3 linked regions of the Teredinibacter purpureus genome follow. The main gene of each other region encodes a partner of the protein of the gene in region 3 in a complex. Links are inferred from orthologs where the notes say so. Each region holds a gene or a part of one and is shown on either strand. Other genes may lie near its edges. The genes, in order: accB, accA and accD.

The links.
Region 1: the proteins of accD (region 3) and accB are in contact, whole or in part, in a solved structure (PDB 8UXZ), measured with the Escherichia coli proteins. The link is inferred for Teredinibacter purpureus from one-to-one orthologs.
Region 2: the proteins of accD (region 3) and accA are in contact, whole or in part, in a solved structure (PDB 8UXZ), measured with the Escherichia coli proteins. The link is inferred for Teredinibacter purpureus from one-to-one orthologs.

Annotation. Positions count from the first base shown.
Region 1 is NZ_CP060092.1:2,204,252-2,208,879, reverse strand. Bases 626-3,386 are described here. They hold accB (acetyl-CoA carboxylase biotin carboxyl carrier protein), read left to right. Parts: upstream 626-1,658; coding sequence 1,659-2,114; downstream 2,115-3,386. Other genes in these bases: accC (acetyl-CoA carboxylase biotin carboxylase subunit), read left to right, coding at 2,138-3,386; aroQ (type II 3-dehydroquinate dehydratase), read left to right, coding at 1,159-1,602; H5647_RS09560 (protein-disulfide reductase DsbD family protein), read left to right, coding at 626-897. Also shown: more of H5647_RS09560, read left to right, coding at 1-625; more of accC, read left to right, coding at 3,387-3,478; prmA (50S ribosomal protein L11 methyltransferase), read left to right, coding at 3,551-4,450. UniProt on the Escherichia coli protein: This protein is a component of the acetyl coenzyme A carboxylase complex; first, biotin carboxylase catalyzes the carboxylation of the carrier protein and then the transcarboxylase transfers the carboxyl group to form malonyl-CoA.
Region 2 is NZ_CP060092.1:4,228,226-4,233,035, forward strand. The notes cover bases 1,199-4,141. They hold accA (acetyl-CoA carboxylase carboxyl transferase subunit alpha), read right to left. Parts: upstream 3,177-4,141; coding sequence 2,220-3,176; downstream 1,199-2,219. Other genes in these bases: H5647_RS18875 (methyl-accepting chemotaxis protein), read right to left, coding at 1,199-2,037; dnaE (DNA polymerase III subunit alpha), read right to left, coding at 3,387-4,141. Outside these bases: ATP-dependent RNA helicase HrpA, read right to left, coding at 1-314; more of H5647_RS18875, read right to left, coding at 415-1,198; more of dnaE, read right to left, coding at 4,142-4,810. UniProt on the Escherichia coli protein: Component of the acetyl coenzyme A carboxylase (ACC) complex. First, biotin carboxylase catalyzes the carboxylation of biotin on its carrier protein (BCCP) and then the CO(2) group is transferred by the carboxyltransferase to acetyl-CoA to form malonyl-CoA.
Region 3 is NZ_CP060092.1:3,074,129-3,078,905, reverse strand. What follows is about bases 1-2,910. They hold accD (acetyl-CoA carboxylase, carboxyltransferase subunit beta), read right to left. Parts: upstream 1,933-2,910; coding sequence 1,069-1,932; downstream 1-1,068. Other genes in these bases: trpB (tryptophan synthase subunit beta), read right to left, coding at 2,777-2,910; trpA (tryptophan synthase subunit alpha), read right to left, coding at 1,952-2,761; H5647_RS13555 (bifunctional folylpolyglutamate synthase/dihydrofolate synthase), read right to left, coding at 1-1,022. Also shown: more of trpB, read right to left, coding at 2,911-4,009; H5647_RS13535 (phosphoribosylanthranilate isomerase), read right to left, coding at 4,002-4,628; tRNA pseudouridine(38-40) synthase TruA, read right to left, coding at 4,760-4,777.

The sequences.
Region 1 (4,628 bases), 870 kb from region 3 along the record:
CTCGGCACTCAATTTATGGGTGCAGGCCAATCCCTGACAACTGGCGGCGGTGTTCGCGCATCCTTTTTTACCGGCGTGCTAGCCGCAGTGGTTGCGAGCCCCTGCACCGCTCCCTTTATGGCCACAGCATTAGGCGTGGCACTAACGCAATCCGTTCCCGTTGCACTTCTTATTTTTGCCACTCTTGGTTTTGGCATGGCGCTTCCCTTTCTCGCACTTAGCTATAGCCCCAAGCTCGCCAACTACCTGCCGCAGCCCGGCGCATGGATGGACATTCTCAAGCAAGTACTCGCCTTCCCCTTACTGGCAACCGCCATTTGGCTTCTATGGGTGCTAGGCCATCAAGTGGGCAGTAGCGGTATAGCGCTAATACTTTCTAGCGCCCTACTCATCTGTTTTGCCCTCTGGTTAACGCGTTTTTCCCCCGGCTCAACCGCTTACAAACTGCTGTTACGGGTACTCATCGTAGCCAGCCTGTTTACCGCGGCACAAACCACCTGGGGTGTACGCCATTTGCAGGCAACACAAACGACAGCTCATTCCACTCAATGGACCCCTTTCAGCCTTGCAGGCCTGGAACAACTGAGAGCCGAAGGTAAACCCGTATTTGTAAACTTCACCGCAGATTGGTGCATAACCTGCAAAGTTAATGAGCGCGTCGCCTTTCACTCCGATACCTTCTTCAATGCCGCACAACAACAAAACATCACCCTGATGAAAGCCGATTGGACCAATCCCAATGACGAGATAGCAACCGCTCTCAAACGCTACAATCGTAGTGGTATCCCCCTTTACCTTATGTTTCCGGCAAAAATAGGCAGCGAACCGGCCATTTTGCCTCAATTCTTAACCCCTTCCATTCTTAACGATGCATTTAATAAAGCCTTAAGCAATTGAGTAATAACTAAGCTTTTTTTCATGATCTTCGTTAATTATGGAGATATCTGCGCTGAAAGTGAGCAAGTTCTCATCTTACGATAGACATCCCGCGCCAATTTAGGCAAAATCCCTCCAGCTACGCGAATGTGTGCTTGTTAGCCGCTGTGTATTACAATATCGGCACAATTCGCAGCATTTTCGAACCAGACTTCATAGACGACAAAATTTTGACGACAAACACGTTAAATTCTCTCATTGCGCAACTTGGTGGACAAACCCATGGCAACAATATTGGTTCTTCATGGCCCCAACCTCAATCTTTTAGGCACTCGCGAACCAGACGTTTATGGCAGCACCACCCTCGCCGATATCAACCAGCACCTCACCACGCTGTGCATTGAAAAAGGCCACCATCTACACGCTTTGCAGAGTAACGCCGAATATGAACTGATCGATCGTATTCACGACGCGCAAAACGAGGGCGTCGATTTTATTGTTATCAATCCAGCGGCCTTTACCCACACGAGCGTCGCCCTTCGCGACGCACTAGCCGCAGTGCGCATTCCTTTTGTTGAGTGCCACCTATCCAACGTATTTAACCGCGAACCGTTTCGCCATCATTCCTATTTTTCAGATTTGGCCAACGGTGTTATTTGCGGCTTCGGAGCACAAAGCTACGAACTGGCCCTTCAGGCCGCTTTTTCACACTTGGAAAACACTTAAATATGTTCCAAGTAATTAACCCTATCAATTAACGCGCTTGTTACAGAGAGGCCCTTATGGACATCCGCAAAATCAAGAAACTGATTGAACTGTTAGAAGAATCCAACGTAGAAGAGTTAGAAATTAAAGAAGGCGAAGAATCTGTTCGCATTAGCCGAGGCTCAAATAACGCCCCAGTACCAATGCAACCGATGTACCAACAAGCGCCAATGGCAGCTGCTCCACCCGCTGCTGCGCCAGCTCCAGCGCCTGCCCCCGTAGCCGTTCCAGAAGCCACCGGCCACCAAGTGCTCTCCCCCATGGTTGGCACCTTCTACCGTTCACCAAGCCCCGGTTCCCCTTCGTTTATGGAGATAGGCCAATCGGTTAAAACGGGTGATGTTATTTGTATCGTAGAAGCGATGAAAATGATGAACCAGATCGAAGCAGACAAGTCTGGCGTAATCGAAGCCATTTTAGTTGAAGATGGAGAACCGGTAGAGTTCGACCAGCCTTTATTGGTTATCGCTTAATACGCAATTAGAGGGTAAACACTATGTTTAACAAGGTCCTCATTGCCAACAGAGGCGAAATTGCGCTGCGTATTTTACGTGCATGTCGCGAATTGGATATCACCACCGTCGCGGTTTACTCAAAAGCCGACCGCGACCTTAAACACGTACGCCTAGCAGACGAATCCGTTTGTATTGGCCCAAACTCGTCAACGGAAAGCTACCTTAATATTCCCGCCATTATCTCGGCGATGGAAGTGACAGACGCTATAGCGGTTCACCCCGGCTATGGATTTCTGGCCGAAAATGCCGATTTTGCCGAACAAGTCCAAAAAAGTGGTTTTGTCTTTATCGGCCCAGACCCCGAAACCATTCGCATAATGGGCGACAAGGTGGCGGCTATTCGAGCGATGAAAGAAGCCGGCGTTCCCACCGTACCCGGCTCAGATGGCCCGCTGCCAGACGATGCCGAAGCTTGCATTATGATGGGACGCAAAATTGGCTTCCCGGTCATTATTAAAGCCGCTGCAGGTGGTGGTGGTCGCGGCATGCGTGTTGTTCACACAGAAGCCAGCTTGTGGAATTCTATTCAGGTGACGAAAACCGAAGCCAAATCATCATTTGGCGACGATACCGTCTACATGGAAAAGTTTCTGCAAAACCCTCGTCACGTCGAAGTACAAATTATCTCCGATGGTCAAGGCAATACCGTGCACCTGTATGACCGCGACTGCTCAATGCAGCGACGTCACCAGAAAGTTATTGAAGAAGCACCGGCACCGGGTATCAACGAAGAGGCACGACAAGCGGTATTCGATTCATGCGTAAAAGCCTGTAACGATATTGGCTACAAAGGCGCAGGCACATTTGAGTTCTTATACGAAGACGGCGGGTTCTATTTCATTGAAATGAATACGCGCATTCAGGTCGAACACCCCGTATCAGAAATGATCACCGGCGTAGACCTTATTAAAGAACAAATTCGTGTGTGTGCTGGCGAGAAACTCAGCCTTCGTCAAGAAGACATCAAAGCAACAGGCCACGCCATTGAATGTCGCATTAATGCCGAAGACGCAAAAACATTTATGCCATCGCCAGGGCTGGTTGATAACTTCCATCCGCCCGGCGGGCTAGGCGTTCGCGTAGATTCCCACCTATACAGTGGCTACACCGTTCCACCGTATTACGACTCCATGATTGCCAAAATAATTACGCACGCCGAAGATCGTCGCAGCGCATTACGACGCATGGAAGGCGCGCTGGACGAACTGGTTATTAGTGGCATTCGCACCAACACCGACCTACATAAAGACCTTGTCCGTGACGAAGCCTTTATTGAAGGCGGTGTAAACATTCACTACCTCGAGAAAAAGCTGGGTCTATAACCTGCGTTTTTTACCGTCCTTTAAACACCGCAGCCCTCTATGCTGCGGTGTTTTTAATTGAGGAAAACCAAAATGCCTTGGTTGCAATTGCGTATCCAAAGCGCTCGCGAGCGCGCACCCCTGTTAGAAACCACCCTACTCGAAAACGGCTCTCTCGCCGTGACATTCGAAGACAATGCCGACCAGCCAATATTTGAACCCGCATTGGGCGAAACACCACTCTGGCACGAAACTCGAATTACAGGGTTATTTGAGGCCGACATTGATACAGCTGATATCGGCGAAAAGGTGAGCGCTTACTTTTTTCAGGAAACGGGCGAAACATTAACGACCATCAACTGGCACCTTTTAGAAGACAAAGACTGGGAACGGGAATGGATGAGCCACTATCACCCGATACAGTGTGCCGACAACCTTTGGATTTGCCCGAGCTGGACGCCCCCGCCCGACCAAAATGCCGTCAACCTCATGCTCGACCCCGGCCTAGCCTTTGGTACGGGCACGCACCCTACAACTTTTTTGTGCCTGCAATGGCTCGCCGAACAAAATATTGAGTGTAAAACCGCCATCGATTACGGCTGCGGCTCCGGCATACTTGGCATTGCCGCATTACTCTTGGGCGCCTCCCACGTAACCGGAACCGATATCGACCCGCAAGCTTTACTCGCAACACGCGACAATGCCGCACGCAATGCACTGGAACCCGAACGCTTTCCTGTGTTTTTCCCGGCTAACTGCCCAACAGACACTGTCGATGTTGTTCTAGCCAATATACTCGCTGGCCCGCTAGTAGAATTAGCGCCCACATTGTGCGCACTTCTAAAACCTGGAGGCAAACTATGCTTATCCGGCGTACTTAACACTCAGCGTGACGCTATCGTTCAAGCTTACGAAACCGCTATAGAGATCGACGAGATTCGAGTAAAAGACGAGTGGATTTGCATAACAGGCACTGCCCGCTCCTCAAAGTAAGCTTGCGCGAACAAAATAAAGTGATTTATACGCCATTTGACTCACAAATGCTTGCTATCCCAATTTACGCTTGAGCAACTTGCGTATAAACTGCACATAAAGTGAGAATTGATAACGCATTAGCGGCTAAACTTAATGAAGATTCTAGAACGTTAGCCGCGCGACCGCGCAGAAACAC
Region 2 (4,810 bases), 1.2 Mb from region 3 along the record:
ATTTCGGCTCTTTTAGCCGAAATTGGTAAGGCGTCATCATAGGTAATAGCCGGTAAACCGGCGTGACGAGACTCTACCCTGGAAATGGCTGCCACGAGCCTATCCCGTAGCTCTTGCGTTTTTTTAGTGGCCGGCTGCTGGCCCAGTTGTTGTTTTTCAACGGTTTGCCATAGTCGCTCTAACCGTTGTTTATCGCGTAAGCTCACCTGTTCTAACGCCGCAATAACCAGCTCGCGGGCTAGGGGTTCTTCATTGGAAGAATCACGTTGAGAAAGGTTTAACGAGGAGTTATCAGGTTTTTCGGAAGATATCATTGGCCATGCGCGCTCTAATTTGAGCGCGCATTATACTGAACTAACGGTGCTTACACACCGCTTATAACGGGCTCTGTTCATGGCGCCACATACAGCCTCGCTACGTCTGTCGAAGTTGACCGATGACGGTTTCGAGGTTCAACCTCGTTGCCCTCATTTGCTCAGCCGACTCGGTAACTTCCCCCGCTTGCTCTGCAGTAACATTGGCGATATCAGTAATACCTGTAATATTCTGGGTAATATCTTCTGCAACGTGCGCCTGCTCTTGCGCAGCGGCCGCAATTAGCTGGTTGACGCCGGTTATTTTATCTACCGCGCCACGAATAGCTTTTAGCATTTCCCCCGCCTCGTTGACTCTATTCATACTTTCTTGCGATTGCTCTCCCCCAGTCTCTATCGCCTTCACCGCTTCCTGCGCGCCATTTTGAACGCTTTCAATCATTTGGTGAATTTCTGCCGTAGATTCCTGGGTACGCTGAGCGAGTGTTCGCACCTCGTCGGCCACTACTGCGAAGCCTCTCCCCTGCTCACCTGCGCGCGCGGCTTCGATGGCGGCGTTAAGCGCGAGTAAATTTGTCTGCTCTGCGATGCCGCGAATAACATCTAACACTTTGCCAACCTCGGTCGTGTCGCGCTCTAAGCTAAGAATCACGTCAGTTGTACTGGAGATATGGTCTTTCATGCGGCTCATTGTGGTAATGGCTGAATTCATGACACGTTCACCACTCACGGCGGCCTCATCGGCATCACTTGAAGCAGACGACGCCTCAGCAGCATGCGTTGCGACTTCTTTCGCCGTAGAGGCCATTTCAGTCATTGCGGAAGCAGCATGATCCGTTCTCGCATATTGATCTTGCGTGCCGCGCTGAATGGCTTGTGACACTTGTGATAAGTGTGTATCCGTACGTTCCAGCTCTTGCATAACGATATAAATATCGTCTGTACTCGCCACTAGCTTCTGTCTCAGCCCGTCGATAGAGCGAGCCATTTCACCAAGCTCATCTTCCGACAATCGATCAACCTCAAACTTAAAGTCTCCGTTGGCTAAACGGCGTAGATTTGTGGTCATCATACCTATCGGTTTTGATATTTGTTGATGACCAATCATATGCGCACCAAAGCCCACAATGAGTACGGCGATAAAGACAATTACAATACTGGTGGTAATGGCGCTCGCCACTTGAGATTTCAGTGCACTGGAATGCTCTTGAGCTAAACCTTCCATAATATTGGCGGCCTCTTCCAAGTTTTCGGTGGGCTTGCGGTCAAGCCCTCGCACACTGGAGTCGGCGGTTTTATAATCATGGCCCGAGCTAACGAATGTGCCATAAGCGCTGGTGTACGTTGAGTAGATGGCCCCATGCTCACGCTTAAACTCTTCGACCATTCGCTGCGCGTCTGTGGGCAAATCTTTACGCAAAATTTCGGAGGCAAACGACTGGATTTCGGTTTGTAGCCCCTGAAAACGAGACCAGTACTTATCCAAGTCGTTTTTAGTGTGCCCACGAATAAGCACATTCTTCCACTCTTGTACTTGACGCTTGTAATTCAGTGCTGTGCGATCCATAAGGAAAGAGGCCGTCACCTCTTCCTCAAGCATGGCTCGATAATCATCCGTTTGAACACTGAGAATGGTAAAGGTGATAACGGACACCAATCCCACAATTCCGACACTCACAACGCCAAGTAACATTACTTTGGCCCGCAAACTAAGTTGAAGCATTAGTTACTCCCTGAAGGTTTCTTTCAGGATGAGTATAGGCGAAATAAGGGAATCGTCCGTTTTAGAGATCAATTGTGCGCGGTGAACAATTCTCAGCGAAGAAGGGGAGAACGAGTACATGGAGTTTCGGCGCTCAAATGGCTGATTTGGGCGCCGATTATCAGAGGAAGCGGTTTAATCGCTTAGTCTTTTACGTTGCCGTAAGACATTAGGCGCTCATAACGACGATCGAGCAGGGTGTCTATATTTTCGGATTGTAACTGGTCCAACTGTTCGGATAACCGTTCTTTTAAACGCTCGGCCATGAGGTCCATATCGCGATGAGCGCCACCTAGGGGCTCTTCGATTGTCTCATCAATAATGCCTAAATCTTGTAAAATACTGGATGTAACACCCATTGCTTCAGCGGCAAGAGGAGCTTTTTCAACTGTTTTCCAAATAATATTCGCACACCCTTCTGGCGAGATTACGAAGTAAGTTGAATATTGCAGCATGTTGAGATGATCACCCACGCCAATCGCAAGCGCACCACCAGACGAGCCTTCGCCGATAACAGTACAAATAATCGGTGTACGCAAACGCGACATTACAGCCAAGTTTTGAGCAATGGATTCACTAATACCACGCTCTTCACTATCAATGCCAGGGTAAGCGCCTGGTGTGTCGATAAGGGTTAAGACTGGAAGCTTGAAACGCTCGGCCATTTCCATTAATCGTAGAGCTTTACGGTAACCTTCGGGCTTGGGCATACCGAAGTTACGCATGACTTTATCTTTAACAGAGCGTCCCTTTTCTTCACCGATGACCATTACGGGCTTGCCGTTTAAACGGCCTATACCTGAAATAATGGCTTTGTCGTCACCGAAATGACGATCGCCGTGTAGTTCATCCCAATCATCAAAAATACGCGGGATGTAGTCGGCAGTGTAGGGACGTTGAGGGTGTCGAGCGACTTGAACAATTTGCCATGGTGTAAGATTAGAGTAGATACGCTCTGTTAGCTTAGTGCTTTCTTCACGTAATCGGCCTATCTCTTCGCCAATGTTCAAATCGTTATCTGTTCCGACCAATTGAAGCTCTTCAATTTTGCCTTCGAGAACGGCAATCGGTTGTTCGAAATCGAGATAATTTAAATTCATGGTTACTGTTCGACCTTTGCAGCTAAATTGAGCGGAAAACGTGCAGAAAGCCCTTCTAAACGGGCGGGTCTGTCATTAAAGGTGGGCAAGTTTACCACCTGTTTGCCGTGATCATAAAGTCTAATTGCAGCGGTTTATTAACTATGCGTGTGCCCTAAATCACGCACTGATAAACCCATTATCGATTTCGCTCATTCGTTAATCGGTATTTTAATGGTACACGAGCTCTACATTGCTATGCCCATAGAGTATCCGTAAATCCTCCATTAACTCGTCCGTTGGCGCTACAGACCAACAATCGGCCAGAGTATAGCGTGCACCCAAGCTAGCCTTTTGGTATTCGACCCACAAAGTACACGCACCCTTTCTATGCCCTGCCAATACTTTTTGCAGCTGCTGGGCGTAGTTCAGCGGTAGACTTTCACTGTTAAATGCCAACTTTATTGCCCGTACACAGGCCTGACGAGCATCGGTTAGGTCAGACACTTTGTCTGCTCGCATTTTTAAACCGCCGCTGTAGTCGTCATTGCTAACCTGTCCTTCGACGACCAGCATTGCGTCTTTAACCAGTTTGTCCCTATATTCGTTGTAGGTGTCTGCAAATACAGCGATCTCTAAACGACCGGTTCTATCGTCTAAAGTAATGAACGCCATGGTATCACCACGTTTGGTTTTCATAACCCGAAACGCAACGACTAACCCAGCCACTGTTTGTTTGCCTTTATCCCCTTTTAACTGTGCGATACGGGAGGATACAAAGTTAGACAGTTCTTGCTCGTATTCATCAATAGGGTGACCAGTAAGGTATAGGCCGAGGGTTTCTTTTTCGCCGTTTAGGCGGTCTTTAATACTCCAGCGACGCACACGGTGAAAATCTTGATAAACTGACTTGTTGTCATCGCCACTTGGCACGACCTCTCCGAATAGGTCACTCATCCCAGCACTGGCATTGGCCGATTTTTGTTCTGCAGCTTTAACCGCCTCCGCTATGGCAACATACATAACGGCTCGGTCGTAATCGATATCCAGACCTGGGCCAATTTTGTCGAAAGCGCCACTGCGCACTAAGGCTTCAAGGGCTCGCTTGTTAACTTTACGCCCGTCTACTCGAGCGCAAAAATCAAATAAATCTGTGAACGGGCCATTTGCTCGAGCGTCTATAATATTCTCGACAGGGCCTTCTCCTAAGCCTTTTATCGCGCCTAAACCATAAATAATATTGTCGTCGTCATCGACCGTAAACTGAAATTCTCCATTATTGACGTCCGGCGGCAATAACGGCATTTTCATGTTGCGGCATTCTTCAATGAAGGTCACAACCTTGTCAGTTTTGTCCATATCCGACGACATGGTGGCAGCCATAAAATGTGCAGGGTAATGCGCTTTTAGCCACGCCGTTTGATAAGACACCAAAGCATATGCTGCCGAATGCGATTTGTTAAATCCGTAACCCGCAAACTTCTCAACAAGGTCGAAAATTTTAATCGCTAGCGTTGGATCAATACCCAAACTCTTGGCGCCGTTCTCAAAACTTTCGCGCTGTTTGGCCATTTCCTCTGGCTTCTTTTTACCCATTGCACGACGCAGTAAATCTGCACCACCAAGACTATAACCGGCGAGCACTTGGGCAATTT
Region 3 (4,777 bases):
TCTCTGCCAAAATATTGGTTTAAGCGAGCCGATAGTAGGGTCGTTGCGGCTGGGTTATGAGCAACATCAAGAATCAACCCTTTACCCGCCGCCCGCGCGTGACGACTAAAACGCCCGGTCAGCGTGAGACCAGAAAGACATTGCCCAGCACTATCCGTTAATGGGTAACCCAGCAGCCCTACCACTTGGCATGCGGCCGCCATACTTGGAAGTGGTAAAAGCGGCTCTTCGACAGTTATAGGCTCACTGTTACCACTCACATACAACTCGATAGAAGTATGGTGGTTTTTCGAAACCCTGAAATGATCACCCAATTGGAACAGACGCACGTTGTAATGCTTAGCTCGATCAAGCAAGGAGCGTGGAGCGTCTAGCTCCGAACAAACAAACGGAATCCCCTCTCGTAATATTCCCGCTTTTTCTAACGCAATCGCCTCTCTGGTATTCCCCAACCATTTTTCATGATCTAAGGCAATTGATGTCACGACTGCAATATCCGGCGTTAGAATATTAACCGCATCTAAACGCCCACCAAGCCCGACTTCTAGCAGCCAATAATCCAGGTTAGATTCCCAGAAGATTAATATCGCCGCTAGAGCGCCAAATTCAAAATAGGTCAAACTTGTATCTTGCCTAGCTTTATCTATCGCAGAAAACGCTGAACATATTACGTCATCGGCTACGGCTACGCCGTTCACCTTTATTCTTTCATTGTAATAAAGAAAATGCGGAGAACAAAAACTACCAACGGTTTTATTTTCTGCACGAAGTAACGACTCCATGGCAAAAACGCAGGACCCTTTGCCGTTAGTACCCGCAACCGTGACTATTTTTAGCCCGTTGCCCGTACGCGGCCCCTCTCCCACTAACGAAGCAAAACCGAGCCGCTTGGCTACGTCAGAGATTCGAACCAATCCTAAATCAATTTCCGAGGGATGCAAAGACTCCATCCACGCTAGCCAATCCGCTAGGGTTGAATAACGTGGTACAGAATCTGGATTATGCTGAGATTGTGAATTCACACAGAATCACATTGTTACGGTCAATTGGACAAGATCTCGGCCCACGTTAACACGCTGACTGATGTGTCAATTTAGCCAGAATGGAGCCTAAGCGATCGCGCATTTGATTACGATGTAAAATCATATCTATCGCGCCGTGCTCTAACAAAAATTCGCTCCGCTGAAAACCTTTCGGTAATTTCTGACGAATAGTTTGCTCGATAATAGCAGGGCCTGCAAAGCCCGCTCTCGCTCCGGGCTCAGCTGCATTTATGTCTCCTAACAACGCTAAGCTAGCCGATACCCCACCATAAACCGGATCGGTCATAACTGAAATAAAGGGAATACCCTCCATCTTTAACTTCTCGATCACAGCGCTGGTTTTTGCCATTTGCATAAGAGAAATTAAGGCTTCCTGCATGCGTGCACCACCCGTTGCAGAAAAACAAATGTAAGGAATACGCTCTTCTAATGCAACCTGCGCAGCCCGAGTGAATTTTTCACCAACAGCATAGCCCATAGAACCGCCATGAAACGCGAATTCAAAAGCGCTAGCAACCACTGGCATAGACGTTAACGTGCCCTTCATCGCCACGAGCGCATCTTTTTCACCCGTATTCTTCTGAGCCGTCGTCAAACGATCACGGTATTTTTTAACATCTTTAAACTTTAACCTATCGACAGGTAACACCTCTGTCGCGAGTTCCTCCCTACCCTCTTCATCTAAAAAAATATCCAACCGACGACGTGCACCTATGCGCATGTGATGATCACATTTAGGACATACGTCTAGGTTTTTTTCCAGTTCGGGACGGTACAAAACAGCGGAACATTTTGTACACTTTTTCCACAACCCTTCTGGTACTTTACTAGCACTACGCGAAGCAGAAGAACGAACACTTGACGATACAATTTTTTCTAGCCAACTCATAACTCAAAATTCTCAAAGGTTATAGCTCGTCCAATCCTTGACGAATGGGTTGAACAATTGCTGAAAGAGTATCGCATATCTCACTGACACTCTGTTGTGAGGCTCCTCCCATAGCCTCTACATAAACGCTGCCTACAACAACGCCATCTGCAACTGCACCAATAGCTTTGGCCGTTATTTTATCTTTTATCCCAAACCCCACTAACACGGGCAACTTAGTATGGGTTCGTATCAATTGCAATTTATCTTCAACTGACTGAATGTCTAAATGGCCTGCACCAGTTACGCCTTTTAATGACACGTAATAAATAAAACCACCGGCAAGACTCGTAATTTGCTGAACACGTTTTTCGGTAGTAGTAGGGGCAATGAGGAATATATTCTCCATACCCACAGATTTGAGCTCTTCAGTGAATGGGCCCGCCTCTTCTGGAGGCAAGTCAACCGTCAATACGCCATCAACTCCGGCTTCAGATGCGGTTTTTGCTAACACGCTATAACCCATGCGCTCGATTGGATTGGCGTAACCCATAAGCACAACCGGTGTATCACTGTTTGTGCTACGAAATTCTCTCACTAACTTGATGGCGCTGGTAAGGCTAGCGCCATTGGCCAGTGCTCGCTCATGCCCTTTCTGTATCACCGGCCCCTCAGCCATAGGGTCGGAAAAAGGCACACCCAACTCGATAATATCGGTACCACTTTTAACTAGAGCATGCATAGCGGGTAACGTTGCATCAGCAACAGGGTCACCGTGAACGATATAACTAACCAGCGCTTTTTTCCCTTCTGCTTTACAGGCAGACAGGCGTACTGTAATTCTATTCACTAAGGCTCCTCGCTCTTATAATGTAATGCCGTCGATTTCCGCAACGGTGAGAATATCTTTATCGCCTCGCCCCGAAAGATTAACAATAATCATTTCGTCTTTATCCATTTTCTTCGCGAGTTTTTCTGCATATGCAACGGCATGACTTGACTCCAACGCGGGCATTATACCTTCTACTTTCGTTAATCGGCGGAAAGCATTCATCGCCTCATCATCATTGATAGCCACGTAGTCAACGCGGCCAATATCCTTCAACCACGAATGTTCAGGCCCTACACCAGGGTAATCCAACCCTGCTGAAACCGAATGGGTTTCAATAATCTGACCGTTTTCATCTTCCATTAGATACGTGCGATTACCGTGTAAAATGCCAGGGATACCATCGTTTAATGGAGCGGCATGCTTACCTGTTTCAACCCCTAAACCACCAGCTTCTACGCCGTACATTTTGACGCTTTCATCTTCAAGAAAAGGGTGGAACAAGCCAATTGCATTTGATCCTCCACCCACGCAAGCCACCAAGGCATCGGGTAGTTTGCCCGTTTGCGTCAAACTTTGCTGCCGTGCTTCACGACCGATCACACACTGAAAATCACGAACTAATTGTGGGTAAGGATGAGGCCCGGCGACTGTTCCAATAATATAAAACGTATCGTCGACATTGGTAACCCAATCTCGCATCGCCTCATTCATAGCATCTTTGAGTGTCTTAGACCCTGACGTGACAGGAACCACTTCCGCACCTAATAATTTCATGCGGTAGACATTCAGCGCCTGGCGCTGGACATCTTCCGCGCCCATATACACTACGCATTTCAAGCCCAAGCGAGCAGCTACCGTTGCGGTCGCCACACCGTGCTGTCCCGCACCGGTTTCCGCAATTACGCGAGTTTTACCGGTATATTTAGCTAACAAAGCTTGACCGATTGTATTATTAACCTTGTGCGCGCCCGTGTGATTCAAATCTTCGCGCTTAAGGTAGATCTTCGCGCCACCGACCGCTTTCGTTAATTGCTCTGCAAAATACAACGGTGACGGGCGACCAACATAGTGCGCTAGATCGTAGTCAAATTCCTGCTGGAACTCTGGAGTATCTTTTACGCGTTTATAGAGTGAATCCAAGTCATCCAACGCATGCATCAGTGTTTCTGATACAAATTTGCCGCCAAATATGCCGAAATGTCCGTTGTCGTCTGGGACTGCTGAATAATCAATTTTTGCGCTATCACTATCCACTTTACTACTCACTTAATCGCTCCACCTTCGCATTATCTACAAACGCTTTAATTTTGTTTTTATCTTTTACGCCGGGTGACAACTCAACCCCGCCACTTACGTCTACACCATAAACACCTACGGACAACACCGCCTTTGCAATATTGTTTGGCGTTAAGCCACCAGCCAAAACTATTGGTGCTAAAGGTTTCTCAGGTACTCGCGCCCAATCAAAGGTTTCCCCTGTACCGCCGGGCACCCCTTTCTTATAAGCATCTAACAATATACCGGTTGCGCACGGGTATTGTGCCACCTGGGCATTAACATCTACGCCCTCTTTCATACGCAGCGCTTTCATATATGGACGATTAAATTGCTTACAAAACTCAGCTTCTTCATCACCATGGAATTGTAAAATATGTAGAGGTACGTTTTTAAGTATGCGTTGAACAAATGCAACTGTAGGATTCACAAACAATGCAACAACCGTCACGAAAGGACCAACTGACAACGCTATTTCTTGTGCAACGTCTAAATCGGCAATATTACGAGGGCTGGGTTCATAGAAGACTAAGCCGATGGCATCTACACCGGCTTCTACCGCTACACGCGCATCGCTTACGTTCGTAATACCACACACTTTTATACGCACACTGATTCCTCGTTCCTCTGTGTAAGTCTCTCCAGAGAATTCAAATACCTAAAAAACGCGAAATGGTACCAGAAAACCAAGCACTTTGGAGAGAATTGATAAATCTGGTTTGCTGTTAACGACGAATAAGTTCAGCGTTCTAGCTTGGG